Regions from separate parts of the Latilactobacillus curvatus JCM 1096 genome, predicted to be linked through region 1. Evidence: predicted binding sites of a transcription regulator. Region 1 holds the regulator's gene; each other region holds the start of a gene.
What was found. Region 1 encodes LexA, which represses DNA repair genes until DNA is damaged. Its sites were predicted from a motif close to CNAACANNTGTTNG; they were not measured.
Positions count from the first base shown of each region.

Region 2: recA (recombinase RecA) is a predicted target of LexA. The motif match lies at 2,188-2,201, and genes of this name have one in related genera.
Region 3: LCU_RS01210 (YdbC family protein) is a predicted target of LexA. The motif match lies at 5,482-5,495, and genes of this name have one in related genera.
Region 4: ruvA (Holliday junction branch migration protein RuvA) is a predicted target of LexA. The motif match lies at 4,119-4,132, and genes of this name have one in related genera.

Region 1 covers NZ_CP026116.1:856,990-865,279, forward strand. Annotated here, with positions in the region: gene LCU_RS04500 (ABC transporter ATP-binding protein) at 1-718, opposite strand, end outside; gene LCU_RS04505 (ABC transporter ATP-binding protein) at 720-2,465, opposite strand; gene LCU_RS04510 (YneF family protein) at 2,622-2,849, opposite strand; gene LCU_RS04515 (DUF896 domain-containing protein) at 2,930-3,172, opposite strand; gene lexA (transcriptional repressor LexA) at 3,308-3,922, shown strand; gene LCU_RS04525 (adenine phosphoribosyltransferase) at 4,141-4,659, opposite strand; gene recJ (single-stranded-DNA-specific exonuclease RecJ) at 4,694-6,988, opposite strand; gene galE (UDP-glucose 4-epimerase GalE) at 7,141-8,136, shown strand; gene LCU_RS04540 (DUF1304 domain-containing protein) at 8,246-8,290, shown strand, end outside.
Region 2 covers NZ_CP026116.1:53,122-61,411, reverse strand. Annotated here, with positions in the region: gene rny (ribonuclease Y) at 1-807, opposite strand, end outside; gene recA (recombinase RecA) at 1,051-2,109, opposite strand; gene pgsA (CDP-diacylglycerol--glycerol-3-phosphate 3-phosphatidyltransferase) at 2,301-2,885, opposite strand; gene LCU_RS00420 (helix-turn-helix domain-containing protein) at 2,908-3,831, opposite strand; gene ymfI (elongation factor P 5-aminopentanone reductase) at 3,914-4,642, opposite strand; gene yfmH (EF-P 5-aminopentanol modification-associated protein YfmH) at 4,635-5,945, opposite strand; gene yfmF (EF-P 5-aminopentanol modification-associated protein YfmF) at 5,935-7,206, opposite strand; gene LCU_RS00400 (FtsK/SpoIIIE family DNA translocase) at 7,466-8,290, opposite strand, start outside.
Region 3 covers NZ_CP026116.1:209,631-217,920, reverse strand. Annotated here, with positions in the region: gene fmt (methionyl-tRNA formyltransferase) at 1-473, opposite strand, end outside; gene priA (primosomal protein N') at 492-2,906, opposite strand; gene coaBC (bifunctional phosphopantothenoylcysteine decarboxylase/phosphopantothenate--cysteine ligase CoaBC) at 2,925-4,127, opposite strand; gene rpoZ (DNA-directed RNA polymerase subunit omega) at 4,217-4,474, opposite strand; gene gmk (guanylate kinase) at 4,479-5,090, opposite strand; gene LCU_RS01210 (YdbC family protein) at 5,162-5,386, opposite strand; gene LCU_RS01205 (hypothetical protein) at 5,508-5,834, shown strand; gene recN (DNA repair protein RecN) at 5,885-7,585, opposite strand; gene argR (arginine repressor) at 7,634-8,086, opposite strand; gene LCU_RS01190 (TlyA family RNA methyltransferase) at 8,167-8,290, opposite strand, start outside.
Region 4 covers NZ_CP026116.1:1,822,671-1,830,960, reverse strand. Annotated here, with positions in the region: gene tgt (tRNA guanosine(34) transglycosylase Tgt) at 1-849, opposite strand, end outside; gene LCU_RS09425 (GNAT family N-acetyltransferase) at 872-1,393, opposite strand; gene queA (tRNA preQ1(34) S-adenosylmethionine ribosyltransferase-isomerase QueA) at 1,421-2,452, opposite strand; gene ruvB (Holliday junction branch migration DNA helicase RuvB) at 2,467-3,474, opposite strand; gene ruvA (Holliday junction branch migration protein RuvA) at 3,489-4,100, opposite strand; gene LCU_RS09405 (LOG family protein) at 4,235-4,804, opposite strand; gene LCU_RS09400 (Maf family protein) at 4,804-5,361, opposite strand; gene mutL (DNA mismatch repair endonuclease MutL) at 5,361-7,310, opposite strand; gene mutS (DNA mismatch repair protein MutS) at 7,591-8,290, opposite strand, start outside.

The DNA of each region.
Region 1 (8,290 bases):
ATTCGTCGGTCAACCGTTTTTCCTGGCGGAATTGTTGGATAATCGTAATCCCTTCGATTGATTCGTTGAGTTTCGTATTCAACTGACTCAATTTTTCACGCATATGCCGGTAAACCCGCGCACTGTAACTACTGTAATACCAGATAACAATTAACAATATTGGTAGAAACGCTGCCGTTGCAAGGGCAATTTTTGGTGAAATTAACCACATCGCAATGAACGCTGAAATGATTGAAAATGAACCGACTAACAAGGATAAGAAAACATTCCAATAATCAATCAAAGTCATCGTATCATTCGTGACCCGCGATACAATCGAGCCTGCTGGCGTCTGATCGAAATAACGCATCCCGAGTTGATGGAGCTTCTGAAATAAATCGCGCCGGACATCTTCCATCGCGCGTTCCGAACCCATTCCAAAAAGGAAAGATTGGAAAAATTGTGTAATGGCTTTGAGAATCACGCCTAAACCGTACAACGCCGCAACCCCCATTAAAACTTGGGTGGTCGCACTCTGATTGGTTAAGTAACGATCCATAAAGACTTGTAGTAATCGTGGTAATAAAATATTGATGGTCGCTAAACCTGCGGCGGCCACAATTGCGCCGATAAATTGGCGTTTATAGCGTTTCGTATAACCAAAGAGGCGTTTCATGATGTGCAATTGCTCTTTCAATGGAACTTTCTTGGACCATTCTGATTGATATTGCTTGGCCATCTTATGCACCTCCTAAGGCTTGACTTAATTGTTGCTTCAACCACATCTCTGCGTACCAGCCATCTGCGGCAAGGAGTGCTTCGTGTGTCCCACGTTCGGTGATTTGACCGTCATCCATGACAATGATTTCATCGGCGTGCATCACACTACTCAAGCGATTAGCAGTGATAATGGTGGTTTGATCAGCCCGCATCGTTTTCAAATTCATTAAAATCGCTTCTTCAGTCTTTGCATCAACGGCTGATAGCGAATCATCTAAGATCAGAATTTCTGGATCAGTCATAATCGCTCGCGCAATCGCAATTCGTTGTTTTTGCCCACCAGATAACGACACACCACGTTCACCAACGACCGTTTCATAACCTTGGACAAACGTTAAAATATCATCATGCACCGCACTCGAAATCGCGGCATCTTCAACCGCCGCTTGATTTCGGTCAAAATCAGCAAACCGAATATTGTCGCGGACATCCGTTGAAAATAAGAAATTATCTTGTGGCACATAGCCGATACTATCAAGTAACGCATCCAGCGAATAATCCCGGATATCGTGACCATCAATTTGAATCTCGCCTTGATACTGATCATATTCACGCAATAATAATTTAATCAGTGTGGTTTTACCCGAACCAACTTTTCCGACAATGCCCAACGTTTTACCTTGTGGCAGAGTGAACGCCACCTGTTTGAGCGTTGGTTGTTTGTCGCCAGGGTACGTAAATTTTTGAACAGCATAATGAATATCGCCAGTTGCTGGTGTTTGAATCGCATCCGGTGCTTCGACAATGGTGCTGGTTTCTTTCAAAAGTTGATCAACCCGATCATAACTCGCATTGCCCCGTTCCAAGACGTTGAACAAGCGCCCAATCGCAAACATTGGCCAAACAAGCGCCGCGATATAACTAATGAACGAAATCAATTGACCAATCGAAATGCTGTGATTCATAACCAACGTCCCGCCATAAATGATTGTTACAATGTACGTTAACCCGATAATCAAACTGATGGCGGGATCAAATAAACCATCAATCATATTCACACGTTTATTAATCGCAATTGTCTTCGTGACAATCTCGTTGAAATCTTTAATATCAGCTTCTTCTTGGCCAAACGTTTTTAAGACTTTAATCCCAGAGACACTCTCTTGGGTTTTATCATTCAACCGTGAAAAAGCCGCCTGTGATTGCCCAAACGCTGTGTGTAAATGTGCACCTAACCGTCGTGACGCAACGGCCAACAAGGGCATTGGAATCAAGGCCATCAACGTTAAGCGCCAGTCAACGAAAATCACCATCGCAATAATCGTTGTCCCACCAGTGATGATTGAATCGGCAAAGGTTAAAATACCGGCACCAGCCACTTGTTGAATCGCGGTTAAATCATTCGTGGCATGTGCCATCAAGTCACCTGTCCGATGTTTTTGGAAGAAGGTCGTGTCCATCTTCATGAAATGCCAGAACAATCGACTCCGCAATGTCCGTTCCAGTTTAGCCGCGCCACCCCAAATCCGGGTCCGCCAACCATAGCGAAAAATATATTGTAAAATCGCTGCGCTTAACAAGACGCCGAGCCACATGATTAATTTTTGGGCCGTTAATTGTTTGGCGTCCATTAAATCAACCAGGGTCCCAATCACTTTTGGTGGCACAATTTGGACAATCGCCACGAGGACTAAAAAGATGACGCCCCATAAATAGCGGCGGTATTCTTGTTTAAAATACCACCCTAGTTTTTTAAAAATTCCCATGTTGTGCTCCTATCCTCTAAAATTCGATAAGTCCTATTATAACAATCTTAATTAAGCCGGACAATCATTTGTATTTCCGTTCTTATTATGATAAAAAAAGAGCTTCTAACAAACGACTTGTTCGTTAGAAACCCTTTTAAAACCGACTTGACTGTTTTATTTTTTGTTGCTACGTTTTTGTTGTGCTTTCATTGAGCTCATCATCTGATTTAATTTCTTTTCAGATGGTTTTTGACCCATTTGCATCATCATAGCCTTTAACATTTCTTCGTTAATTGGTGGATTGTCTTGGAAATACTTCTTCATGTAAGCACGTGCGCCAAAGAAACCAGCGACTGCGCCTAATAAAGCCCCAATGACAAATAATAAAATGCCTAATCCCATATCTTATGCACCCCTTCCTAATTCAGTTCACTTAAATAGTTTACACATAATTAACCTAAAAAGAAAGCGGAATTCTAAGATTAATCGTCACGCAAGCCTTTTTCCCGTTGGATATCCTTCACTTTTTCAGGAGTGACTTCCTTACCTTCTTTGTCATACACTTGTAGCATCTCAACTTGTGAGCGGAAACTTTCGCGGAAATCCTTTAAATAGGCATCGCGCAGTGTTTGACGTTCTGCTGTTTCAGCTTCAGTTAGTCCTTCAGCTTTTGCTTTGTGTGCTAATTCATTAATTCGGTCTAATCGTTTTTGATCCATTGCCATCTTGTTGCCCTCCAATTCAACCTATTTGTCTATTTTGGACTAAAATCCGTAAAATGTCAAAAAACACGAACGCTTGTTTGAAATCCCGCTATAGGTATGCTAACATATAGCTATTAGAACAAATGAGGTGCTCTTATGACGAGAACAGAATCCAAGCAATTAGAGGTCTTGCGTTTTATCCATGACCGCGTTCAAGATAAAGGTTATCCGCCAACGGTTCGTGAAATTTGCGAAGCCGTTAATTTATCCTCTACTTCTACCGTTCATGGCCATTTAGCACGCCTTGAGAAAAAAGGCTTTTTACAAAAAGATCCGACTAAACCACGTGCCATTGAATTAACAGCAGCTGGTTTGACAGCAATTGGTGCATCACAGAAGAAGATTCCGGTTCTCGGTGTTGTTACAGCTGGGGTGCCCATTTTAGCGGTTGAAGAAGCGACCGATTATTTCCCGATTCCACCAAGTCTACAAACTGAACAAGATTTGTTCATGTTGACGATTCGCGGTGAAAGTATGATTAATGCCGGAATTTTAGACGGCGATGAAGTGATCGTTCGTAAACAAGCGACTGCCGATAACGGTGACATCGTGATTGCAATGACTGCTGAAGATGAAGCAACTTGCAAACGATTCTTCAAGGAACCTGATCATTATCGGCTACAACCAGAAAACGATACATTTGAACCCATTATTTTGAATGAAGTTAGCATCTTAGGTAAGGTCGTTGGCCTATACCGCGACAGAATGTAGCTATCAAAAAAGGATTCGCCGTTATGGCGAATCCTTTTTTAGCATGTTCCTTCAGCCAGGTCCTTACGTTTAGCGACTGACTGACGTTACATTTTTTCTTAACGTGCTTTCTGATGCAATTTCTTCCGTCTAGCCACGTCTCGCAAACAACCCGATTGCATCGGTTATTCACCAACCTAAGTTAATGCTCAGACTCTCCCAGCTTAGAAAGACATCCATTAATAATCCATTAATTTGAAGATATCGTAGTCTTTAATTTTTTCGCGACCGTTTAAATCGTTTAGTTCGATTAAAAAGGCTGTTCCGACAACAATCCCACCTAATTCTTCAACCATTTTGATGGTTGCGGCGATTGTGCCGCCTGTTGCGAGTAAATCATCTGTGACCAACACTTTTTGACCGGGTTTGACCGCGTCTTTGTGCATGTATAATGTTGATTCGCCGTATTCCAAGCCGTAACTTGCTGAGACGGTTTCGCGTGGTAACTTCCCTTTTTTACGGGCTGGTGCAAAACCAACGCCTAATTTGTAAGCTACTGGGCAGCCGACGATGAATCCGCGGGCTTCAGGGCCAACGATCATTTCGACCCCTTTACTCTTTGCGTATTCGACGATCTTGTCGGTTGCTGCTGCATATGCTTCACCATCAGACATCAAAGGTGAGATGTCACGGAATGTGACACCTTCTTCAGGGAAGTTGGGCACACTTGCAACGTAATCTTTAAAGTTGATTGCCATTTTAAATTCGCTCCTTAACTCTTTCAACAGTTTGCTACTGATTGAATCCTGCCAGCCAGTCTTTCATCTCCGCGAAGGTTGAGTAAACAAGCTGCTTTTCCATGTCAATTTTAGCTAATCGTTGTTGATAACTCGGTGCACTTTCTAATGCGTGCTTTTCCGGTTGTTCCGCGGCCGAAATGAGACCACATTCTATTTTAACAAATCCTAAGTCAAAAAACACCTGCAACATAAAAATTAATAGCGGCAATTTAATTTTTAGATAAGTCGCTAATTCCCCTAACCGTGCTTTTTCAATTCCTGGATGTTGACGTAGGTAAACCAAGAAAGTCGCAAACTGTTTCTTATCAGGAATACCATCAAGATATGCCGAATACTTACTATAGAAGATAAAGCTGATTTTAGTGGCCTGTTGTTGGCGATAAAAGGCTTCAAATTCATCTAAATCAGTTGGTTCATCAACCACAATCAATTCTGCTTGCTGTGCGACATCGGCTGCTAAGATGGCTTGGCTGCCGGCTGGGATATAACTTTGTAGCTGTGCCAGATGCTTCTCATTGAAAAAGACATAGGTGCCACTAGCTTTAAACAACTGTTGCGTCAACCGATTACTCCGTTGATCGATTAACACTTGCCCACTCGTTTGTAAATCTTTCAGCATCAATTGCAACGTCGTATTGCCGCGCCAAGTATTCTCACTTAGTTGACCAACTAATTTCAACTGTTCCACCGCTTGTAAATCGTCGTACAACGCACCACGGTTAAATGCTAAGACTGCTAACTGCGCTTCTTGATCAACCGCCGTAAATTTCAAATGCTTCTGATCCGCACCGATCTGCTTCACATTGGTGACGGATGGCACCGTCATTTCAATCAAAGGTTCTGGGTTATCCGTGCCATAAGGAGCTAATTGACTGATGGCTTGATAAACATCGGGCGTCACATCAGCTAATGCGAGCTGTAAATCAACCGCCAATGTGGGTTTCGTTGTTAAATCAATCTGATTATCAGCGGCATAAGTATTCATCGCCGTTTGTAAAGCAGCCAATTGATCGACTGGCATCGTTAAGCCAACAGCCATATGATGCCCACCAAAGTGCGTCAACAATGTGCGTTGGGCATCAAGCGCTTTAAAGAGATGATATGCTTCAACACTTCGTCCCGATCCCTTGGCTTGGCCAGTTGCTAGATCAATTGCTAGCACTAAAGTTGGCTTACCGGTTTGTTCAACGATATGACTCGCCACAATCCCCAGCACACCTTCATGCCAGCCTTCATGTGCCAACACTAAGGTCGCACTAGCTTGGTTCTCAGGTGTTTGTGCCATTTCGCTAGCTAGCGCAGTAATTTCTTGCACAAGACCCTGGCGCTTTTTATTTTGTTGTTCCACAAATTGGGCCTGTTCCACCGCTTGTTCTTCATCGAAAGTCGTTAATAGATTAACACCTAAGTTGGCATCACCTAAGCGACCAATCGCATTCAAACGTGGCCCAATCCCAAATCCAATCGATGTGGCGTCAAGCGTTTCTTGTTCAATACCCGCTGACTGGCAAAGAGCCACTAAACCGGGACGACTGGTATTTTGTAATTGTTGTAAGCCTAAGCTAACTAAAACGCGATTTTCATCAGTCAGTGACACTAAATCACAGACCGTCCCAATCGCCACTAGGTCCAAACTCTCGTAAGGGATTTCTTCCAATAATGCCGTAGCGACTTTAAATGCCACCCCAACCCCACATAAATCACTAAAGGGATACTGTCCCTCTGGATGACGGGGGTGAATGATTGCTGTCGCATTTGGCAATGTACTTGGTAGTTCATGGTGATCTGTGACCACTACATCGACACCGTGTTCTTGCGCGTAGGCGATTGGCTCTAAGCCACTCACCCCGTTATCAACGGTCACAATCAACTGGGTCCCATTTTCAACGAGTTGCTTATAGACATCTAAATTGGGCCCGTAGCCATCTTTAAACCGGTTGGGCACATATACTTCCACATCGGCGCCTAAACTTTCGAGCGTCTCTTGCATCAAAGCGGTACTTGTAATCCCATCGGCATCGTAATCGCCGTAGACTGTAATTTTTTCGCCGCCCATCACAGCCGCTTGGATTCGATCGACTGCCGTTTGCATATCATACAAAGCGTATGGATCATGTAATTGACCGACATTCGGATGCATAAACGCACTGATTGCCTCAGGTGTTTTGATTCCTCGTTGCCACAACAATTGGGCTGCGGCTTTCGGGAGTGCTTCAACTGCCATTATTGCTTGTAAGTCTTGGTCAGTTGGTGTTGCTTTTAATTGCCATTCATATTGTGCTTCCACATTAATCCCTCGCTACTTCCAAATCATTAACTTACCCATTATAGCAAAGATTATTATATTTCGTTTAATAATCCAATCAATGCTTTTGTTTATCAGTCCAAATGATATACTGTTAATTGATACACAAGGTTATTACATAGGGGGAAACAACCATGACAGTTTTAGTATTAGGTGGCGCCGGCTACATCGGCTCGCACACCGTTGATCAATTAATTCAACGCGGCACGGATGTGGCCGTTGTCGACAGTCTCGTCACCGGCCATCAAGCCGCCATTAATTCACAAGCGCGCTTTTATCAAGGCGATATTCGCGACAAAGATTTCATGCGCAGCGTCTTCCAACAAGAAAAAGTCAGCGGTGTGATTCATTTCGCCGCTTTCTCAATCGTGCCCGAATCGATGCAAGCACCACTTAAATATTTCGACAATAACACATACGGCATGACTGCCTTACTCGAAGTGATGAATGAATTCGACGTCAAACACATCGTCTTTTCATCAACAGCGGCCACTTATGGGGAACCGAAATCAATTCCAATTAAGGAATCCGACCCACAAGTCCCAACTAACCCGTATGGTGAAAGTAAATTAATGATGGAAACGATGATGAAATGGGCTGACAGAGCTTACGGTATTAAATTCGTTGCATTACGGTACTTCAATGTCGCTGGTGCCAAACCAGATGGTTCAATCGGCGAAGATCATCACCCAGAAACCCACTTGTTACCAATCGTGTTACAAGTGGCTGCTGGCAAACGTGAACAACTCTCCATCTTTGGTGATGATTATGATACACCAGATGGCACTAACGTCCGCGACTATGTCCACGCGTTAGACTTAGCCGACGCCCATATTTTGGCCCTCGGTTACCTCGAAGAAGGCCATGATAGTAACGCCTTTAACTTAGGCTCATCAACTGGTTTTTCAAATATGGAAATTGTCGAAGCCGCTCGCAAAGTGACTGGCAAGGCAATTCCTGTGACAATGGCACCGCGTCGTGCTGGTGATCCAAGTACTTTGATTGCCGCAAGTGACAAAGCACGCGAAGTCTTAGGTTGGACGCCACAGTATGACAATATGGAAGCAATTATTGAAACTGCCTGGAATTGGCATTTAAATCATCCCAACGGTTATACAGACCGCGGTTAATGATGAAGGAACACGCCAGAAATTCTCTGGCGTGTTTTTTTATGGCCTAATTTGGACATGCGTCATTGTTTTTGTTATAATGAAACCACCATTGAGGAGGCACTAACTTATGCAAGTATTGATTCTTGTTTTAACTTATCTAATCGCCGTTGAA
Region 2 (8,290 bases), 800 kb from region 1:
TGTCATGCGCGCAATTTCGCGACGAATCGGATCAAACCCACTAAGCACAACTGCTTCTGGCGTATCATCGATAATCAGGTCAATCCCAGTCAGTGTTTCTAATGTCCGGATATTCCGACCTTCACGACCAATAATCCGGCCCTTCATATCATCATTTGGTAACGTCACAACAGTTACTGTTGTTTCAGCAACCATATCTGCTGCACTGCGTTGAATAGCTTCAGCGACTAATGTGCGCGCAGTCCGATCAGCTTGTTCTTTAGCTGTTTCTTCACTTTCTTTGATTAAAACAGCCCGTTCATGTTCAAGGTCTTGTTTCGTTTCATCCAAAATGATTTTTTGCGCTTCATCATGCGATAATTCGGCAATTTCTTGCAACTTCGCTTTTTGTTGCTCAACTAAAGTGGCAGCTTCTGCCTGCTTTTCAGTTAGCTCTTGTGCTTGATTCGTTAAACGATTTTCACGTTGCTCCAATGAACGTTCTTTTTTATCCAACGTTGCATCTTTGCGATCCATTGTTTCTTCCCGTTGAATCAAACGGTTTTCTTGCTTTTGTACCTCACTGCGTCGATCTTTCAATTCATTTTCAATCTCAGAACGATAGCGGTGATTTTCATCCCTTGCTTCCAAAAGAATTTCTTTCTTCCGCGTTGCGGCTTCTTTTTCAGCTGCTGCGATTATTCCTGTGGCAGTCTTATTTGCACCATCAATTTCACGTTCGTGCGCCTTCTTTTGTAGAACGGAACCAACTAGTAAACCAACGATTAACATGATGACTGCGAGGATTAATGGAAAAGCTAAGTTCATTGTTTCACCTCCGCATCATCAAAAATTTTGAATTGCAACTTTCACTGCAAATTTTTAAAGATGTTATTATGTTTAGTTTTTCAACACATAGTTATTTTATAGTTTCATAAACCGCCTGTCAACTTAAACTATCGGCATTGCAACCGTTTTCGAGTTCAGTCAATCAAATCGACCATCAGAATAATTCGGTTAAGCAATCAAAAAAGCTGAAGCAAAATAACTTTTGCCTCAGCTTAATGATTCTTATTCGTTTGAATCGTCATCCGTAAAGACGTCGAGTTGTGTTTCATCGCTTTCATCTACTGGGACATCCGAAATACCATATGCTTCCCGAACTTTAAGCCGGACTTCATCTTGAACTTCTGGATGATCAGCCAAGTAATTCTTCGCGTTCTCACGTCCTTGACCAATGCGTTCATCCCCATAGGAATACCATGACCCACTCTTATTAATAATGTCCTTTTCGACCGCCATGTCGACCAGTTCACCCGTTTGTGAGATCCCTTGACCATACATAATGTCGACTTCAGCCACTTTAAATGGTGGTGCCACCTTATTCTTAACCACTTTAATCCGCGCACGGTTCCCGATCATATCGGTCCCATTCTTGATGGTTTCAGCACGCCGGACTTCAAGCCGAACGGTTGAATAGAATTTCAATGCGCGACCACCAGGTGTGACTTCGGGGTTCCCGAACATCACGCCGACTTTTTCACGGATTTGGTTAATGAATAACGCAATCGTCTTTGTTTTATTGATTGTTCCTGATAATTTCCGTAAGGCTTGTGACATCAAGCGGGCTTGTAACCCAACATGCGCGTCACCCATTTCGCCTTCGATTTCAGCACGAGGCACTAAGGCTGCGACTGAATCGACAACTAAAATATCAACAGCCCCACTTGAAACTAAGGCATCGGCGATTTCTAAGCCTTGTTCCCCAGTATCTGGTTGTGACAAGAGTAAATCGTCAATATTAACCCCGAGGGCAGTTGCATACTTAGGATCCATTGCATTTTCAGCATCGATATAAGCAGCAGTCCCACCTTGCTTTTGCACTTCGGCAACAGCATGTAAGGCAACGGTTGTTTTACCTGAACTTTCAGGACCATAAATTTCAACGATTCGGCCACGTGGATACCCACCTACACCGAGCGCTTCATCCAATGCAAGGGAACCAGATGAAACAGTTGAGACTTGTGTATCAACCTTTTCACCCATTCGCATGATTGAGCCCTTACCAAAATTCTTTTCAATTTTCTTTAATGCAGCATCTAAGGCTGCTTGTCTTTCATCTTTAGCCAATTAAGTGCCCTCCTCAAAAGAGTCCTTTTCAGTACTCTCTTAGTTTACCGATTTCACGAAATAAAAGCAAGTAAAAATCGAACAAACGTTCTATATATTTTTTAAGCTACTCTACTATACCCGAATCACCGCGTTTTTTTCGTGCTTTTTGGGTTAAAAAAACTGGCGTGGGATTCCCCGCCAGTTTAAGTTTATTTAGAAAATGAGTCTTTAAAGACGCCTCTGTTCTTGATGAAATAATCGGTACCCGAATAAACTGTAAAGAACAAGCAAACGTATAACATGATCTGTGCCATTGGAATGCCGATATTGTTAAAGAAGACGTTGTTGAGTAGCAATAGAATAATCGCTAACATCTGCGTCGTCGTCTTAATCTTACCTGGCATAGCTGCGGCCATCACTTCGCCACCTTCGCTTAATAATAAACGTAGGCCAGTAACGGCTAATTCACGCCAAATAATAATCGCAACCACCCATGCTGGCGCTTGATCTAGCGCCACTAAGAAGATAAATGCTGTCATCACTAATAATTTATCAGCCAATGGATCAGCAAACTTACCGAAGTTGGTCACCAAATGTTGTGATCGGGCAATCTTGCCGTCTAGTAAGTCCGTCAAAGAGGCTACAATGAAAATCACTGTTGCAATAATCGCACTGACTGGAATACTTGTCCCAGCGACCATAATGGCTGTCGCAGGCACATCCAATACTAAAATCAAAGTAAAAATCGGAATCAAAATAATCCGAAACATCGTTAATTTATTTGGTAAATTCATGTTGAAGACTCCTTAATGTCCTTTATTTAGCCAATGTTGCTGTGAAATTAATCGTCCGCACAAACGTTGCTTCGTTATTTGGACTAAGGTTAATATCGGTGCCATTAATCTTCATCTTCGTTGCAGGTGCATTCCCAGTTTGAATACTAAATTGCGTAACGCCTTCAGGTAATTCAGCAGTTTGTTCGGCACCAACTGCGACAGAACCTTGCCAAATTTGTTGGCCATTGGCCGTTAAGCTGACCCAAGCAGCTGATTTATCAGCTGAGAACGTAATTTGGTTGGCTTTAGCTGGCAAGTTCTTAATTTCAAAAGCTTGTTGTGACCCATTAATGCTGGTCATCTTCGCCGTTAATTCTTGCTTCTTAGCCTTATCTTCAGCAGCTTTCTTGCTAGCTTCTTGTGCCTTACTTTCAGAAGCGGCTTTCTTACTGCTTTCAGCAGACTTGTCTTCACTACTGCTATCCTTCTTAGGATCTGGTTTATCCCCAGAAACCGTAACCGATGAGCTTGTTTCGTTTAACGTTTCGCGGTCTTTACCACGGTTGCTGAGCGCAATCCCATAGACCACCCCAATAATGATGACCACAATTGCCACAATCGTAATTTGTGGGACAAGGTTGCGCCATTTCGACCATTTAGAATCTGTTGTTTCGCGCGTCAATCGGGTTTGATTTTCAACGGATTTTTCAACATATTCTTCTGGTTTCGTATCTGGTACAGCATCTTGGTATTCTGCCAACAATGCATCATTATCTAAGCCCACTGTTTGGGCGTATTGCTTGATAAATGCCCGCACGTAAAAACTGCCAGGCAAGGCATCAAAATTGCCCTCTTCAATGGCGATTAAATATCGTTTTTGGATTTTTGTGATTTGTTGTAAATCATCGAGTGTGTAGCCCTTTTCAATTCGTGCTTCACGTAATTTTTGACCAATTTCATTCATAATCAATTCCACCCACTATTATCCCAGTATCATTATCCATAATTATAGCATATTGGTACGTATGTGCATTATTAAGATTTCTTTATTTTAACCAACCACCATTAACGTACAATGTCTGTCCCGTCATATAATCGGCTGCAGGTGCCATTAAACTCAATACCCAATAGGCAATCTGTGCTGGGGTTGCAAAAGCACCGGCCGGGATCTCCGCTACAACAGCAGCCCGTTCTGCTGTTGTGAACTGATTGTTCATTTTCGTATCAACTGCGCCTGGTGCAACCACATTAATTGTGATTCCAAGCGATGCCACTTCCTGTGCATAGGCGTTCACAAAGGCGGATTGTGCGCCTTTAACTGTACTATATGGCACTTCCATTGCACTGCCCCGGCCACCATAGATTGAACCAATTAAAACGACGCGTCCTAATGGACTTTGCGCTAGTTTCGCTTGCAGCTGCTGCATCAATAGCATTGGTGCTTTAACGTGCACCTGCCATAAGTGATCGAGTGCCGTTGCACTGACCTCTGGCAATAAGCCATACGTCGTCGCACCTGCTGTATAAATGACCGCATCGACTTGAAAAAGCTGGCCTGTCAATTTTCCAACAGCGTCCTCTTGGGTTAAATCAGCTTGAAGCGCAAAAAAATCCTGTTTTGGGTAGTCTTGCAACAATTGCTTTTGCAGCGTCGTAACCCGCGTCTGATTTTGATGATAGTGTAAATAAAGCGACCAACCGTCCGCCGCCATTTCAGTCGCAACCGTCATCCCAATATCACCGGATGCACCGATAATTAAGGCTGATTTAGGCATGGTTTGCTCCCTCCGGTAAGATGTGGCAGACTGTCATCGTTTCAATTTTGAAATAATCGGTTGCCATCTGTTGCAAGTCCGCTAAAGTCACTTGTTCGATCAAACCTAAGACATCAAATGGACTGATTTCGGTAAAGAATTCATCACTATATTGGTTCGCAATGGCTTCTAGCGAATTGAACGCTTGCAAGTATTCACCAATTGCGGCTCTTTTAACCAACGCCAAGTTATCCTCTGAAAAGTCAGGACTTTCCGTGGCATGTTCTAAGATATTAATAATCGCATCCGATAATTCTTGGGCATTGTCCGCATCGCCACCAAGGGTCACAAAATTAAATGACCGTTGAATGGCAAATTCGTAACCAAAACTATCATCAAGTGTGCCATCATCGTACAACTTTTGCACTTGCGTTGATGAATCACCAAATAGCAATTCAAGTAACAAGTTCATCTTCAACTTTGTTTCAAGTGCTAACTCACCTGTTCCGTAATCCGTTAAACCTTTAATCCCGACCATGCTCTTGCTACGCGCAATTGGCATTTCAAGTGACCGATACGGAATGATATCATGACCATCTTCAGCTTCTTCAGGCAATGAACGTACAATTTCTGTTGGTTGGGCAAATGTTTTTGCCGCTTGATTGGCGTTCAACCAATCAACCACTTCATCCGGATCATCAATTTGCCCAACGATAAAGAGGTTCATATTACTAGGCTGATAGAACGTTGCATGTGCTTGATAGAGCGCTTCTGGTGTAATTTGCGCAATACTATCCACCGTCCCAGCAATGTCCGTCCGCACTGGATGACTCGGATAGAGATTGCCAATCACTGTATAGAATAAGCGCCAATCCGGTTCATCATTATACATCTGGATTTCTTGGCCAATGATGCCCTTTTCTTTTTCGACCGTCTCAGTTGAAAAATAAGGTTCCTGCACAAAATCAAGTAGAATATCCAAATTTTCTTGCAAGTGACTGGTTGTTGAAAATAAATAACTCGTTCGCGTAAAACTCGTAAACGCATTTGAGCTTGCCCCGTAGCGACCAAACTTTTCAAACGCATCGTAATCTTTTTTCTCAAATAATTTATGTTCCAGAAAATGCGCAATCCCGTCTGGCACTGTCACATAATCCGTTTCCCCAGCTGGGATAAACGTCTTATCGATTGAACCATAATTCGTCGTTAAGATTGCATATGTCTTATGATAACCGCTCTTAGGGTATATTTTAACGGTCAAGCCATTCTCTAATTCAGTTTCATAGAGGGTTTCACCTAAGCGGGGATTTTGTCTAAGCTTCATCTGTATCGACCCCTTTCAGGAAGTAAATGGCTTGCAATTGCATCTTTGCGGCTTGTTCTTGAACCGCTTGTTTAGAAACCGCCAAGATGGCCTGTGTAAATCGCTCTGCATCAATTTCAGTTTCAGGCACAAACAAACGATTAAATTGTTGTTGCCCCAAATAGGCCGCACTATCGAGACTCGATTTAAATTGATTAATCAAGGCCAACTTAGTTTGTTCAAAGACCGCCTGTTCAAAGTCACCCGCGATAATCCGTTGACGTTGGGCTTCGATAATCTCTAAGACGCGATCTTTTTGGCGACTTTCAATCCCAGTCTGTACCGTAATGACACCCCGAAAAGCATCGATTGCACTTGAGGCATAGTAGGCTAGACTCGCTTTTTCACGCACATTGGTAAAAAGTAACGACAGCGGTGTGCCACCGAATAAGGCGTTCATCACCATTGTGGCATAATAATCAGCTTGATAGAAATAAGCTGGCATTTGATAGGCCATGTTTAACTTGCCTTGTTGCACCGTTTGTACTTCTGTTTTAGTTTGCACTTGTGGATATAATGATTGTTGATAAAAAATCGTTGGCAGTTCAACATTACGCGGTGCAAATGGCAATTGTGCCAAATCCGCGACCGTTTTGGCTTCGTCGATATTACCGACAAACGTCATTTGGACCCGATCGTTTGCAATCATCGATTGATAATACGCATATAGTTCATCCGGTGTGATGGTTGCTAAATCAGCTGCATCCCCATAATTGGGAATTTGTTGCGTCGCATCTTTAAAATAGAGTTTGCGTAATTCAACCGCCGCGTATGATTGCTTATCATCGGCAACACTTTCGATGTAACGCACTAAGTTCTCTTTTTCACGGTTAAAAATGACCGGATTGAACTGGCCATCAACCACATCTGGATGCAATAATAATTGCCCGATAAACGCAATCGCTTGCTCTTGCAAGTCGATTGTATCCCGTAGATATTGGGGGCTCACAATTCGCATTGAGATGCTAAAAATCGCCAAGTTTCCTTGTCGATAGGCATTCATATTAAAGCCGGCACCATACATGGCTTGTAATTCATTCGCAATTGCGACTTGGTCACGATAGGCTTGGCTACTAGCACCTAGAACGCTCGCTAATAATGAGCGTCGGGTCATCCCATCAGCTGTGACGGGCGCAATTAATTGAACGGTTAATCTAATTGTTTTAAATTGGTTAGTTTGTAAAATATTCAGGTAGACGCCATCCGTTATTTTCTGATTCACGTTATATTACTCCTCACTGTTTCAACAGTTAAAATGGCTCTTTTCAACTTATCCTTTTTCATAGCACGGATTCTATCATACCAAAAAAAGAAGGTGAACTCAAAAAAGGCCGCGACAAAAGTATTTTTTGTCGCGGCCTTTTTCATTTAATAGTTTAACCGAGTTCCATCAACCAGCGCCTTTCAGTTAATCCTGAATGTCAATCAATCGCTGACGCGCTTATTCGCCATTTTAGGCGATATTTGACTTATGTCACACGCTATTGTTCTGTTGGTTCTTCTGGTACGTTTTGTAATAACACCTTGCGTGGCTTACTACCTTCTGATGGTCCAATCACACCACGGCTTTCCATCTCATCAACCAAGCGTGCAGCCCGGTTATAGCCGACTCTAAAACGGCGTTGGAGCATTGATACGCTAGCGGTTTGCTGTTTAACGACCAATTCGACTGCCTCTTGGTAATATTCATCTTCTGGTTCTTCAGTTGATTGCTTTTCCTGCTCAGTGGTTGGAATCATTTCTTCGTCGTATTCAGCCGTTTGTTGTGCTTTAATAAACGACACGATACTTTCGACATCCTGACTCGAAATGAAGGCGCCTTGCACCCGTAATGGTTTGCTCATCCCGATTGGCATGTAAAGCATATCACCACGGCCAAGCAGTTTTTCCGCGCCACTGCCATCTAAGATGGTCCGTGAATCAATCCCACTGGATACAGCAAACGCGATCCGCGATGGAATATTGGCCTTAATCAACCCAGTAATAACATCGACAGATGGGCGTTGGGTAGCGACAATCATGTGAATCCCCGCCGCCCGAGCCATTTGTGCCAAACGAATAATCGCACTTTCGACTTCGTTGCTGGCAACCATCATCAAATCAGATAATTCGTCCACGATGACAACGATATAAGGCAGTGGTGCACCTTTAATTTCGCCGTCTTCGTTGTGGCCTTGAATATACTGATTATATTCAATCATGTTCCGCTGACCTGTATCGGCAAATAATTGATAACGTCGTTCCATTTCTTTTACAACCTTGTTCAAGGCGTTCGCAGCCTTTTTGGCATTCGTCACGACAGGAAT
Region 3 (8,290 bases), 650 kb from region 1:
GCTTCAATTGGAATGCTGGCTTGTTCAATCATATCACCGGCATCCATTTTTTTAGCCATATGCATGATGGTAATCCCAATTTCTGAATCGCCGTTTAACACAGCATATTGAATGGGTGCACCACCACGATATTTTGGCAAGAGTGAACCATGCACATTGATGGCTGCAATCTTAGCGGCTTCTAATAACTTCGTTGGCAAGAATTGACCATATGCTGCCGTCACAATTAAATCTGGTTGCAAGGCCATCACGTCCGCTAATTCTTGACTACCACTGAGTTTTTCAGGTTGAAAAACAGTCAGGTTTAAGCGAACAGCCGCTTCTTTAACGGGTGTTTGTTGTAGGACTTGCTTGCGGCCAACTTTCCGGTCTGGTTGGGTCACAACGGCTAGGACTTGATAATCGTGTGCCACAAGGGCTTCTAAAATCGGTACTGAAAATTGGGGAGTCCCCATAAATACGATGGATGTCATTAATCAATCACGCTCACTTTAAGTAAATTGTAGGGGTTCATTGTCCAACCCAATCTTGAAACCATGACGGGTATCAATTTGGGTCGTTTCGAGAATCTCGGCGAGTTTCGCCTGAAGTTGTGGTTCCTGTTTATATTTAATCACAATTTGATAGAAATAACGATTATTAATCCGCGCAATCGACTTCGGCGTCGGACCCAGCACAATCGCTTGGTCGGATAAGACGGGCCGTAATTGACGGGCAATCTGGAAACTCTTCTTGGCTGCCAACGCTTCTTCAGGATGGCTAATCGTTAACTGTACCGTAAAATAATACGGCGGATAGCCGCCCCGATGGCGGACTGCCATCTCATATTGATAGAAGCCTTCATAATCATGTTGCTTGGCAAATTGGATGGCGTAATTTTCCGGATTAAAAGATTGAACGATAACCGCACCGATTTTATCGGCACGACCAGCACGGCCACTGACTTGCGTCAATAATTGAAACGTGCGCTCACTTGCCCGAAAATCAGGTAACCCAAGAGCGGTATCGGCGTTAATCACGCCGACAAGCGTTACATCGGGAAAATCAAGCCCTTTGGCAATCATCTGCGTGCCTAATAAAATATCGGCATCGTGGTCGCCAAAGCGTTTGAGTAATTTAGCGTGCGCACCTTTTTTGCGGGTTGTATCAACGTCCATGCGTAGAATACGAGCATTTGGAATCAGCTCTTGGAGTTCTGCTTCGACTTTTTGTGTTCCCGTTCCAAAATAGCGAATCTGGCGACTCTGACAATTTGGACAAGTCCGCGGAATTGCTTCTTCATGACCACAGTAATGGCACTTCATCGAGTGCGTATCCATATGCAACGTGAGTGAGATATCACAGTTGGGACACTGCAAGACAAAGCCACAATCGCGACACATGATAAAGGATGAAAAACCGCGCCGGTTCAACAAGAGGACACTTTGTTCGCCTTTTTGCAACCGATCCTTCAACGCATCTAATAGTGCAGGTGAAAAGTTGCTGCTGGCTTGTTGCTTCATCGCCTCGCGCATATCAACCAACTCAACTGCCGGTAATGGCTGTTGATTAATCCGTTGCGTCAGGCGCAAGAGTTGGTAGACGCCTTTTTGGGCGCGGGCACGCGATTCAAGCGACGGTGTTGCACTCCCGAGAATCACTGGGCAATGATGGTACTGACTCCGCCAGATGGCAACATCGCGGGCATGATAGCGCGGACTTTCATCTTGTTTATAGGAAGCTTCATGTTCTTCATCCATGATAATCACACCGATATTCTCCAATGGTGCAAAAACGGCTGACCGCGCCCCAACGACAACGCTGGCTTCTTTGCGTTCAATTCGCCGCCATTCATCATACTTTTCACCTTCGGATAAGCCACTATGTAAAACGGCAACTTGATCACCAAAGCGACCCTTCACGCGTTTGACCATCTGCGGGGTCAAAGCAATTTCAGGGACTAACATTAATGCAGTTTTCCCCTGTTGCAAGACCGCATCAATCGTTTGCAAGTAAACTTCGGTCTTACCGCTGCCCGTAATCCCTTCGACTAGAAAAACCCGATCAGATTGGGCCTTAGTAGCCGCCACAACGGCTTCTACCGCATCAGCCTGTTCATCAGTCAACGCCATTTTTTGCGTCGTCGTGACGGTTTTAGGATAAGGATTTCGATAAGCTTCAACTTTAACTTGGCGTAACCAACCTTTGTCGGCGCCTGTCTTGATATTCTCCCGGGTAAAAGTCGTCTTGGTCAAAACATCCTTTAATAAGGGATTGGGTTGATCAATTAAACTTTGTAAATAACTAATGAGTTGACTCTGCTTTTGCGCTGACTTACGTAAGCCGGTCCGCGCTTCTTCTAACTGTTCAAACGATAATGCCGGTTCAATCGCCGTTAATTGCTTCACGCGGGCGCGATCATCGACATGGTAGACCACTTCGATTTTCCCTTGGCGTTGTAACTGCATCAATTGTTTTAACTTTTCGGGATCTAGCGACTGGTCAAACGTTAATTCGTCGTTACCATTGAACAGGCTTGCTTGTAAGGCTGGATCAATTTCATCAACTAGTTGCGCGGTCTTAGAGTACTTAGCACGCATCACACTTGGGAGCATCGTTTGTAAGCACGTAATCTGAAAGGCATAGGTCCGCTCTGCCAACCAACTTGATAATTGAAGTAATTCTGAATTCACAGCCGGTTGTAAATCAATGACCGCCGTAATCGGCTTTAATTGCCCCTCAAAATTGGCTTGATCTTGAATGGACAAGATAAAGCCTTGAATTAATCGATCACCTTTGCCAAAAGGAACCGCCACACGCATCCCAGGTTGAATACTGTCTAATAAAGTATCCGGTACTTGGTAATCGTATGGCCGATTAGTTTGCATCGTCGGCACATCGACAATCACTTTTGCGATTTGTGGCATCTGAATCCTCCTTTTTAGTTAAGCTAACAACTCAGCAACTCGTTCTAGAATTTGAGTCGCAATCACACTTTTATCCGCCAACGCTAATGTTTCCGGTACTGCATTCGGTTGTAAAAGCGTAACCGCATTTTGATCAACACCAAAGCCCCGATCATGCTGACTGACATCGTTCGCCACGAGTAAATCAACATTTTTAGCTGCTAGTTTGGTTTGGGCATGTTGTAGTAAATCATCTGTTTCTGCCGCAAAACCGACCAAGAATTGATGCGTCTTCTGTTGCCCAAGCGTCGCCAAAATATCTGGGGTGCGGTCTAAAGTTAACTGCATCTCAGTTGTGTTCGGTTGTTTTTTGATTTTGTGCGTGACATATTGGGCCGGTTTAAAATCGGCAACCGCCGCAGCCATCACCACAACATCGGCCCCTTCAAAGACACTGCTAACTGTGCCTTGTAATTGCGCCGCCGTTTCAACGTAAATTATTTTGTGCAAACCAGCCGGCACTGGCAATTCTGGACGCGTACTGATGAGGATCACATTCGCCCCCATCGCCACGGCTGCTTGGGCCACTGCATACCCCATTTTACCAGAAGATCGGTTGCCAATGTAGCGTACCGGATCAATTGGTTCTTGTGTCCCACCGGCAGTCACCACCACGTTCTGCCCACTTAACCGTTGCGGTCCGAATTGTTGCGCAACTTCTGCCATAATCGCGGTTTCTTCAGGGAACCGCCCGACACCAGCATAGCCTTCCGCTAAAAAGCCGGTATCCGGTTCCATGACAGTATAGCCATCTGCTTTAAGTTGGGTTAAATTCCGTTGGGTAGCTGGATTAAACCACATATGTTCATTCATCGCCGGCACAATTAATTTGGGCGCGGTAGTGGCTAACAAGGCGGTCGAGACAAAGTCGTCAGCAATCCCATTAGCGAGTTTCCCGATTAGATTAGCAGTCGCCGGAGCAATCACCGCCAGATTAGTCCAATCCGCTAAGTGAATATGGGCAACCCGATCCGGTTGGTCTTGATTAAACAAATCAGTTAACACGGGTTTACGCGTTAATGTGGCAAACGTCAGTGGCGTGACAAATTCGGTTGCCGCCTGAGTCATTGCCACTTGGACCTCAGCACCTGCTTTAATCAATCCACGCACCAAATTAGCCACTTTGTAGACGGCAATGCCACCTGTCACATAAACTGCAATTCGTTTATTCGTTAAATCCACTTTCAAAACCCCCTAAAACTAAAAAAACTGCACTTTAATTTAAACATCCATCGATGAATAAACTAAACATGCAGGTTCTTTAATTATTCTTATTCGCTGTCTTTTTGAGCGAGCTTATCCATTTTTTCAGCATCTTTTTCAAGCATCAATGAATCAGGATCAATAATGACATTGCCAGCAGCAATTTCTTCCATTGCCATCCCAACCGTTTTAGGTGATTTGTATTCAGATAACATCTTAATATCACCGGCTTCGATTTCATGGGCCCGCTTGCTAGCTAAAACAGCCAATGAGTAACGTGAGTTCACGTTTTCTAGTAACTTATCAATTGAAGGATATACAATCATATTATTATTCCCCTATCATTTTCTTGTATTGGTCGATCACACGTGGCACTCGTAAGTGTTCACTTTCGATAATCTTTTCGATTCGTTGAACCGCATTTGGAATTTCGTCGTTGACGACAGCATAATCGTAATTTTCCATCATCTTGATTTCGTCGGCTGCTTTTTGCATCCGCTTATCAATCGTTGCTTGATCGTCTGTGCCGCGTTTTTGAATTCGATTCCGCAATTCTAATAAATCGGGTGGTGTCAAGAAGATGAAGACGCCATCGGGACACTTCTCGCGCACTTGCATTGCGCCTTGGACTTCGATTTCTAATAAAACATCGCGCCCTGAGTCTAGTGTCTGATTCACATACTTCATCGGTGTGCCATAATAATTATCCACGTACTGTGCATACTCTAGCATACCATCATTTGCAATTTCTTGCTCGAATTCTTCTTTGCTCACAAAATAATAGTCAACACCATCTTGTTCGCCTGGTCTTGGCTTTCTCGTCGTCATCGAAACTGAATAGTGAAAATCACGAAATTCATCTTCTAGCATTGCTTGACGGACAGTTCCTTTACCGACCCCTGATGGGCCTGATAAAACGATCAACATTCCTCGATTGGACATCTACGTAATTCCCTCTTCTTTTATAAAATAGTTAAAGTCTATTCTGCACTATTTGGCGGGAAATTTCAAGTCTACTTTGTTTCCATCTCATTTAAAATTAACCTTAAGGACGCAATTTCGTCGTTTGACAGCGTCACACCCTTACCCATTTTGGCATGATCCGGTGCCCAATCTCGCAAATCAAATTTTGGTGCACGTTGATTCCAAGAGATTAAATTCAATTCTTTACGCCAACCAGCTGGATTTTCACTCAACACACCGATTTCTGCCATAATTTCATATTCAATTTTGCCCATCAAATCACCCTTTCTATCAGTTCATCCTATTATACACGAAAAAAATCAAAAAATGCCGCTTGCAATTCTGAACGTTTGTTCGTATAATGAAAACACAAACAAGTGTTCGGAGGATGAAATCATGGAATTTAAACAAGCAACGGTTAGCGGACTCAGTCAACAATTGGTTAAACAATATCACCGCTTTTTTGAACTTACACCAGAAGCGACTGCTTTTGTTGAACAACCCCAAATGCAACCTGCTCAGATTCAATTATTTATGACCCAAGCGTTTGAACGCCACTACCATGTTGCGGTGCAATTCAATGTTAACGATCATCTCGAACAAGTGACCGGGCGCTTGGTTAAACAACTCAGTGCGAACAAGTATCTGCTAAAAGAGAGTCGTTCGAACCTCTACAAGATTGTCCTTTGCAATCAAATTCGTTACATTCAAAAGAAAAATTAAGCAAAAAAATAAGGGTGCAGCCAAAAAAATATTTTGGCTGCACCCTTATTTTAATGTCGGCGACTTTGCTTAGCCGTTTCCGCTAATGCCACCAATTCTTCGGCATGTTCTAAAGTTAACTCTGTTACTTCAGTCCCCGCTAACATCCGTGCCAGTTCAGCAATCCGTTGTTTACCGGTTACTTTTTGAACGGACGTTTCTGTTCGATTTTGTTTCACTTGTTTTTGAATTTGATATTGATGATCACTCATTGCTGCGACTTGCGGCAAATGCGTAATGCAGAGCACTTGCGAATGTTGGCCAATTTCACTAATCTTATTGGCAATCGCTTGGGCCACACGCCCACTCACTCCGGTATCAACTTCATCAAAGATGATGCTAGTAACGCCTTGTGATTCGGAGAAAATCGTTTTAAGGGCTAACATCAAGCGCGATAATTCCCCACCAGAAGCAATTTTAGCGAGCGGCCGTAGTTTTTCACCAGGGTTGGGTTGAATGTAAAATTCAACTTTGTCCATCCCGGAAGCCATGAACTGTTCCTGTTCATTTGGCAAGAATTCAACTTTAAAGACCGTCTTTTCCATGTATAACGCTTTTAACTGTTGATGAACCGCTTTTTCAAGTTGCTTAGCTGCTTTTTGGCGTAATTGCGTCAACGTTTGTCCGTTTGTCCTAAGTTGTTGTTCAAGTTGCGTGAATTGCTGCTCCAACTCACTTGCGTTCGCTTCAGTTGCTTGCATCGCTGCTAGTTCAGCCCCGATTTTTTCACCATAAGCGAGAATTTCGGCAATTGAATCACCATACTTATGTTCCAAATTATTAATAGTTTCTAGCCGTTGTTCGATTTCATCTAACCGTGCTTCATCCCATTCTAAGTTTGAAACTTCCCGACTAATATCAATGCTACTATCTTGCAACGTGTAATAACCAGTCTGCAGACTGTCCGCAATACGCTTGAATTCTGGATCGAGTTCAGCAATTTCTTGCATCTGATTCATTGCAACTGCGATTTGGTCTAACGCATTCCCGTCTTCTCCTGCTAAAATCGTGTGACTGGCTTGCAATGCTTGGTTAATTTTTTGAAAGTTCATTAGTTTGGCTCGTTCTTCGACTAACTTGCTTTCTTCATCAGCCTGTAATTGGGCTGCATCAATTTCGTTAGTTTGAAATTTCAGCATATCCAAGCGTTGCGCCCATTCTTGTTCATTTTGCTGTTTTTGCTTCAAGGCACGCTGTGTTTTACGATAGGCAGCATAAGTTTCGGCATAGGCTGCCTTCGCGGTTGTTAACTTTTGATGCGCAAATTCATCCAACAACCCCAAGTGGCGATCTGGATACATTAATTCTTGGTGTTCATTTTGACCGTGAATATCAACTAAGGTTTCTCCAATATGCTTCAAAGTGGTTGTATTGACCAAATGACCGTTGACCCGACAAACATTGTGTCCATTAACGGCTAAATCGCGCTGTAACAAGACGGTTTGTTCGTCGTGTTCAATGCCAAACTGGTCTAATACTGCGGCGGTTGTGCCATTAGGCGTCATCGTAAATAAGCCTTCAAGGGTCGCTTTTTTAGCACCAGTCCGGATAAAGTCTTGTGAACCCCGGCCGCCAGCGAGTAACCCGACTGCATCGATAATAATTGACTTACCGGCTCCGGTTTCCCCCGAGAGCACCGTCATCCCTTCTTCAAAACTAATTGCTAACTGATCGATAATTGCAAAATCGTGAATGACCAACTCTTGTAACATCTGATCATCCCCCTTTCGTTTCTCTTGATGCTAAAAAAACTTGCCAAATTACTTTAGCAAGTCTTCAATAAACTTCGTAGACTGTTTAGCATTTTCTTCTGATTTACAAATCACCAACACGGTGTCGTCGCCGCCAATTGTACCAAATACACCACTGAGCTGCATTTGATCCAAAAGATTAGCAATTGCCGTCCCGTTACCCGGTAAGGCTTTAATCACGACAAAATAGTCTTGTTGGTTATGCGTAATATAGGCGTCGCGTAAAATCCGGCGCAACTTTTCTTTAACGTCTAATTTCTTTTCAGGCGGTAGGCTATAGTGATAGCCCTCGTCCGCATTTGGCACTTTAATGAGCTGCATTTCTTTAATATCCCGCGAAATCGTGGCTTGCGTAACATCGATGTCTTCCGCTTGTAACAGCTTCACAAAATCCTCTTGTCGTTCAATCTCATGGGTCTGGATTAAATTTTTTAACAGTCGTTGCCGATCTACCTTGCGCATTAAAACACCCTCTTCATGTGAGAAATTATTCTATTCCTCAATGATAGCGCATTTATACATAAAATACAAAGTTTTATACACTATTTTCCCGTTGGTCGTTTCAAAGCAGCATAGGCATTCTCTAAAACCGTATCAATATTCATGTTTGGGGCCATCGTTCCAGTCTCAGCCGTCGTATTCCGTAGATGAATCAAGAATTCAATA
Region 4 (8,290 bases), 930 kb from region 1:
CATTGTTGTCCCATTACGGGCAATCCGGGTTGGCAACACGCAATCGAACATATCGACACCGCGAATCACACCATCGATTAAGGCATCAGGCGAACCGACGCCCATCAAGTACCGTGGTTTGTCTTCAGGCAACATTGGTGTTGTGAAATCAAGCACGCGATTCATTTCGCCTTTTGATTCACCAACTGATAAGCCACCGATTGAATAACCGGGGAAGTCCATCCCAACTAAATCGCGCGCACTTTGGCGGCGTAAGTCTTCAAAGCCGGCCCCTTGGACAATCCCAAATAGACCTTGTGTTGCTGGGTTTTGATGCGCAATCAAGCCCCGTTCAGCCCAACGTGATGTCCGTTCAACTGATTTTTTAACGTAGTCATAACTTTCAAAGAATGGTGGACATTCATCGAAACTCATCATGATATCGGCACCCAAAGCATTTTCGACTTGGATTGCTTTTTCAGGAGATAAGAACAGTTTTTCGCCGCTCAAATGACTCTTGAAGGCAACACCGTCTTCACTGATATCCCGTAATTTCGCAAGTGAGAACACTTGGAAACCACCAGAATCGGTTAACACACCGCGATCCCAGTTCATGAACTTATGAAGACCACCGGCTTTTTCAACGATGTCTTCCCCAGGTCGTAACCAGAGATGATAGGTGTTCGATAAAATAATGCCGGCACCCATTTCTTTTAATTCTTCAGGCGCCATTGTCTTAACACTGGCTTGGGTCCCAACTGGCATAAACATGGGTGTTTTAAACGTGCCATGTGGTGTCACAATTTCACCAAGGCGCGCCCTGGTATGTTTTTCTTTCTTGATTAAACGATACTTGATCGCTGGTTCCATTTAATCGACTCCAATTCTAGGATTATTGTTGGTTCAGTAATAATTGGTACGCATAGCGTTTCGGTGACGGACCGTTTGCAATGAAGATGTCACCACGATATTGAAAGCCTACTTTTTGAATCATATGTTGCATCGCCAAGTTATCAGGGTGCGTATCGATGCGTAAATCATGTGCGCCTCGTAAACTGGCAGCGGTCACCAATAAGGTTAAAAACTGTGTCCCGAGATGTTGGCCGTGGAAGGCACTATCGAGTGCGACACGGTGAATTGAAAAATAAGGTGTCGAACCAGATTGCCATTGACCATTGGTAATTGCTGCATAGCCAGGATCTTCAGTTGCTAGAATTGAGGCGACCCCAATCACCTGTTGGTCAGCCATCAGAATGTAACATAATTCTTGGCGAATCTCGTCTTCAAACTGAGTTTGATTAGGTTCACCTGCTTGCCATTGATTTATTTGGCGATCCTTTAAGGCGGCCTTTGCATGTTCGATAATCTCTAAAATCCGCGGTAAATCTGTAAACGTTGCTTTTCTCAAATACATCAATGCTGCCACCTCATTTTTGTCGAATTATTTAACAAACATGGCATCGCCGAAGCTAAAGAAACGATACCGTTCATCAACAGCGTGTTGATAAGCATTTAAGATGTTTTCGCGACCGGTAAATGAAGCGACCAACATCACTAAGGTTGATTTTGGTAAATGGAAGTTCGTGATGAATGCATCAACAGCTTTCCATTGATAACCAGGTTTGATAAAGATTGATGTCCAGCCACTATCAGCTTTGAGTTCACCATCAAACTTCGTCGCAATTGTTTCTAGCGTCCGAATGCTGGTTGTCCCCGTTGCCACGATGCGGCCACCGTTTTGTTTAACTTCATTCAACGTTGCAGCAGCTTCTTCTGTTAAACGGTAGAATTCGCTGTGCATTTTGTGATCTTCCACGTTGTCTTCTGAAACAGGCCGGAAAGTTCCCAACCCAACATGCAACGTTAAGTACACGAGTTTGATGCCTTTATCTTGCACCTTTTGCAAGAGTTCTTCTGTCCAGTGGAAGCCAGCAGTTGGTGCGGCAGCTGAACCTGGTTCTTTAGCATAAACGGTTTGATACATTTCTGGATCGTCTAATTTTTCTTTGATGTATGGTGGTAGAGGCATTTCGCCTAAGGCTTCTAGAATTTGCATGAAGATGCCATCATACTTAAATTCGATCATGCGGCCACCGTGTTCGAGTTCCTTGGTCACAACTGCTTTTAATTGACCATCACCAAAAACAACTTCGGTGCCGACTTTGGCCCGGCGTGCTGGCTTCATCAAAACTTCCCATTCATCGTCATGCGTGTTGTTTAAAAGCAAGACTTCTTCGTGGCCACCCGTATCCGGTTTGACACCGTATAAACGTGCTGGCAAGACCCGCGTATTGTTCATGACAACTGCATCGCCGGGATTTAATTCATCGATAATGTCGTAGAAAACTTTATCTTCTAGTGCGCCTGTTTTGTGATCCATCACCAATAAACGAGACGCTGCCCGTTCAATCATCGGTGTTTGAGCAATTAATTCTTCTGGTAAATTATAATCAAAATCTTCTGTTGAAACCATTGTGTAACCTCTTTCTAATTTTCTGAATAGGGAATGCCGAGATGTTCATAACCAGCGGGCGTCACAACACGTCCCCGCGGTGTCCGTTTTAAGAACCCAATCTGTAACAAATACGGTTCGTAAACGGCTTCGATTGTTTCATTTTCTTCACCAATATTAGCCGCAATCGTCTTTAGACCGACTGGACCGCCATGATAATAGTCAATCATCATCTGGAGAATCTTGCGGTCAATACTATCTAAGCCACGTACATCGACTTGTAGTTGACTAAGCGCATGGTCGGCAATCGCTTGATCAATTGCCGCTTGGTCCGCCACTTGAGCGTAATCGCGAATCCGTTTTAATAAGCGGTTCGCAATCCGCGGCGTCCCCCGCGAACGACGGGCAATCTCATGCGCGCCTTCTTGGACAATGGCCATGTTAAAGACATCTGCCGAGCGTTCAACGATATCGACCAAATCATCTTCATCATAGTATGCCATATGTTCGACGATTCCGAAACGATCACGTAACGGTGCCGACAATAAACCGGCCCGAGTCGTTGCGCCAATCAAGGTAAACGGTGGCAATGGAAAATGCACCGGGTGCGCAGTTGGCCCTTGTCCGACCACGATATCGATGTAGAAATCTTCCATCGCCGAATAAAGTAGTTCTTCGACCACTTTCGGCAAGCGATGAATTTCATCGATAAATAGTACATCACCAGGTTGTAACTCGTTCAACAATGCGACTAAATCGCCAGGCCGTTCAATTGCTGGCCCACTCGTCGTCCGAATCTGAACATGCAGTTCATTGGCAATCACCATCGCCAAGGTCGTCTTACCTAAACCAGGCGGGCCATATAATAGCACATGGTCCAACGACTCTTCCCGCTTTTTAGCGGCTTCAATATAAACCGCCAACTCATTTTTGACCCGGTCTTGACCGATATATTGCGCGAGGACTTGTGGCCGTAACGTCTTTTCAATACTTGTTTCTGCGAAATCTTCGTTTTCTGCGGAAACAATTCGTTCTTCTGCCATCCATTAGTCCTCCTTTATTTCTTCATTAATAAGCGTAAACCTTCACGTAAGTACTGATCCGTAGTTTGTGCATTGAAATCAGCCAGTGTTTTGGTAATCGCTTTGACTTCGCGGGCTGAATACCCAAGCGCGGTTAACGCCGCTAACGCATCGTTTAATTCTGGTGATTCACCAGGCGTACCAAGATCGATAGCCGTTTGACCAGCGAGCGTTTCGGTTTGTTCCAAATCACCGAGCTTGCCCTTTAAATCTAAGACAATTTGTTGGGCAGTCTTCTTGCCAACCCCAGGGAACTTGGTCAAATAGCTCACATCATCATTCATAATCGCTTGGATTAACCCAGAATGATCGCTATTGGCTAAGATGGCCAAGGCACTCTTAGGACCAATTCCAGAAACACTGATTAATTTTTGGAAAATTTGCTTTTCATCTAGATCGTAAAAACCAAATAACGTGATATCCGTATCACGAACCGCTTGATAGACATAAATCTGAACGATATCGGTCGTTGATTCGGTGTAACGATACGGATTAGCAACTTGCAATTGATAGCCGACGCCTTGAACTTCTAAGACGACATAGTACGGACTAACCGCCGTCACCAAACCTTTTAAATATTCATACATAAATTTACCTACTTTACGAGAACGTATATTTGCTTGTTAAATTGTAACATAAAATCCGAATCGTGAAACAGCCAGCAGCCAAAAAGCGTAAAAGAAGGGCCTAAGTGACCCCCGGCCAACTCAAACCCTAGCAATTAGTATTCACGAATCTTCGGCGGTTGGTAATCCTTGATAAAGGATGCCATCACACTGAACGAATCGGTAAATAAGTATTTTTCAAAATCGACCTGTGTTAAAAAACCTTCACTGACCATGTGGGCTAAAAATTGTTGTAACAAATCATAATAGCCTGCGACATTATAAAAAATGCAGGGACCATTTTGTTGCCCAATTCGCGCCCATGAAATAACTTCACTCATTTCTTCCAGCGTACCGGGACCACCCGGCAATGCGATAAACACATCTGCCAGTTCAATCATCTTGGCTTTACGCGCTGACATCGTATCAACCTTAATCATTTCGGTTAAACCTGGATGGACGAGTTCTTGCTGACTCATAAACCCTGGCATGACGCCGGTCACTTGTCCATCATGGGCTAACACCGTGTCGGCCACGGTGCCCATTAAACCAACTTGGGCGCCGCCATAAATCAAGCGCGCATTGCGCCCAGCAATCCAAGTGCCTAACGCCTTAGCCGCTTCCGTGTAGATTATTTTATTACCACTACTAGCGCCGCAATAAACGGCAATGTTTTGCGTTGCCATTAGTCAGCCTCCTTAGCGGTTAACAACCGAGCCACCGTACTGATGGGCAAGCCAACAACATTGTAAAAGTCACCGTTGATTTTCTCAACGAGCAGACTTCCCTGTCCCTGAATACCATAAGCACCAGCCTTATCCCGGTACTCTTCGGTGTCTAAATACGTTTCAATCATTTCATGACTTAACGGCCAGAACGTGACATCAGTTTGGACAACCGTTTTGCGGATTTCACCATCAATGGATAACCAAACACCTGTATAAGCTTGATGCGTGCTGCCACTCAATTGCCGTAACATTTCGGCTGCATCTTGACGATCATGTGGCTTACCGTAAATCGTGCCCTGAAAACTGACAACAGTATCAGCACTGAGCACAGTGGCCTGAGGATTCTTTTGGGCGATGGATTCACCCTTAAGTTGCGCCAACATCTGCACGTAGTCAGCTGGTGCCGTCACTGGTACCTGGCGTTCATCGATTGTTGCGGGTTGGACTTCGAAATCAGGCACGACTTTTTGTAAAAGTTCGCGGCGTCTTGGTGATTGTGATGCTAAGATAAACATTATTCGCCCTCCCAACTATGGTGTGGATCTTGAATCCGTTTAAACATTTTTTCTAAATCTTTTTGCGTGTAATGGATTAAAACCGGTCGGCCATGTGGACAGTTAAACGGATTTTCCGTCTGTGCCAGATCAACCAACAATGCTTTAGCTTGCGCATCATCTAAGTGATGGTGTGCCTTGATTGACTGTTTACAGCTGATCATAATCGCCGTTTTTTCACGGAAATGGGCAATGTCTAACTTCCCGTTTTCCAATACAGTGTCAATCATCTCGCGAATCGTTGCTTCTTCTTGGCCTTGCGCAATCCACGTCGGATGACTATGGATAACAAAACTATTTTGGCCGAAGCTCTCTAGCTGCACACCCACTGCGGCAAGGAGTTCCTTTTGTGCTTGAATCTTAATCGCATCACTATTGGGATATTCCAACACAAGGGGCACCAATAAATTCTGGGCGTCGTTGCTAACTTCACCAATTTTTTCGCGATAGTATTCATACTTAATCCGTTCTTGAGCAGCATGTTGATCTAAGATGTAAAAGCCATCTTCACCTTCTGCTAATAAGAATGTATTGTGCAGTTGTCCAATATAGCGTAACGCTGGGAAACGCTCAATGGGTGCTGCATCATCTTCAGGTTGTTCACCAAACGGATTTCCGATCGCCTCTGCTTCGTACTTATCATCCCACCGGGCCAATTGTTGGGGTTGTTCAAATATCGGCAGGCTATTTAAATTAGGATTAGCAGTTGGTTCTCGTTTAAGGGGTGTTTCGGTTTCCGCAATTTGCGCTGCCGCTTGCATTTCAGTTTTAACCGGCTTTTCAGGAACTGTTTGGGGCTGAATTGGCCGCACCGTACCAGTCGCATTGCGCCGTTGACTCGTAATTTGGTTTAAATCCATTTGAAGCTGGTCCACATCGACCGGTTTCGTTTGTTTTAGATTCTGCACTGCATCGGGAATTAAATTCTCGGTGCTGAGTCGCTCACGAATTGCTTTTTCAATCAACGCCATCAAAGCAGGTTCCTTACTCAAGCGGACTTCTTGCTTGGTCGGATGGACATTGACATCGATTAACAGTGGATCCATTTGAATATTTAAAACGACGACTGGATAACGGCCGACCATTAATTTTGAACCGTAACCCTTGATAATCGCCTTATTCAATTGATAATTCTTGATATAACGACCATTAATCAACACTGAAATGTAATTACGACTGGCCCGCGTTAGTTTCGGTAGCGATACATAGCCGGTTAATTTAAAATCGAGATCTTCTGCACTGACTGGCAAGAGTTGCTTAGCCATTGTAACGCCATAGATCCCGGCAATCGTCTGTTGTAAATCGTTATTACCCGCCGTTTTTAACAGCAGGTGATCATCATTGGTTAACGTGAACGCAATCTGAGGATGACTCATCGCCAAGCGATTGACGATATCGATCACGTTTGCCAATTCAGTCTGGAACGTCTTCACATATTTCAAGCGGGCTGGCGTGTTGAAGAATAAATCACGAACCGTGATTGCCGTCCCAGGGCGAATTGGATTAGTTTTCTGTTCTTCTAAGACGCCACCTTTAAAATGAGCAAATGTCCCTAACGAATCAGCGGTTGCCGTTTCAATCGTCAAATCGGACACTGACGCGATACTGGCTAACGCTTCACCCCGAAAGCCAAGTGACTGAATTTTGAAAAGATCCTGGCGCGTGGCAATCTTACTTGTCGCGTGTCGCTTAAATGCAGTGGGTACATCTTCCGGTTCAATCCCATCGCCGTTATCGATGACTTGAATCAATTGCAAACCAGCCTGTTCAATCACGATGTCAATTTGAGTACTATTGGCGTCAATCGCATTTTCTGCCAACTCTTTGACAACTGAAGCTGGCCGCTCAATTACTTCGCCCGCCGCAATTTGGTTACTTAATATTTCTGACAGTTCATGAATTTTCCCCATTAGCGTTCTCCTTTTTCTGACGTGTGGGTATTTAGTGCTAAAACGTGCTTTTCAAGCTAACTTTCTGCGCTTAGCGCTGTGAATCAAATCATCGACTGCGTCGCTAATTCGCTTCCCTGTGCTAATGCTCAAAAGTTGGACAAGCTTGAATACACTCTTATCCGAAACGTGCTTTCATCAACAACTTCTTCCGCTTTACCCCACTTGCCAAATCGGCGATTACATCGCCAATTCGTCAAGTGCTGTAAATGCTCAGAAGTTACCCGTTGATGACGCACTCTTATTTGTTTAATTCCTTTTGCCATTTGTATAGCATGTTTAGCGCGTCTAGTGGTGTGGCGCTCATTAAGTCGAATTGTTTAACCGCCGCTAGGACTTTAGCTGCTTTTGGATCCGCTTGTGGTGCCACTTCTGGTTCGAATAGTGAAATTTGTTCATCCACTTCTTCAACCGGTTCAGCAGCCGGCACGACAGCTGCCTTTGGTTTATCTTCTAATTGATCCAAGATGATATCTGCGCGGTTCAACAACGGTGTCGGCATCCCCGCTAATTTAGCCACGTGAATCCCGTATGACTTATCAGCTGGGCCAGCCAGCATCTTGTGTAAAAAGACTAACTCGCCATTTTCTTCAACTGCCCCGACGTGGACGTTTTTCAATGCGGTTAGTGAATCCGCTAAGCTGGTCAATTCGTGATAATGCGTTGAAAAGAGTGTCTTGGCATGCACGTTGTCGTGAATGTATTCAATAATCGCTTGGGCCAAGGCCATTCCATCATAGGTGGCTGTTCCGCGTCCGATTTCGTCAAAGAGAATCAAGCTATTTTGTGTCGCGTTCATAATCGCGCGATTGGCTTCCATCATTTCGACCATGAAGGTACTTTGACCGGAAATTAAATCATCGGCCGCACCAATGCGCGTAAAGATCTGATCAAAAATCGGTAAGTTCGCAGATTTAGCCGGTACAAAACATCCCATCTGC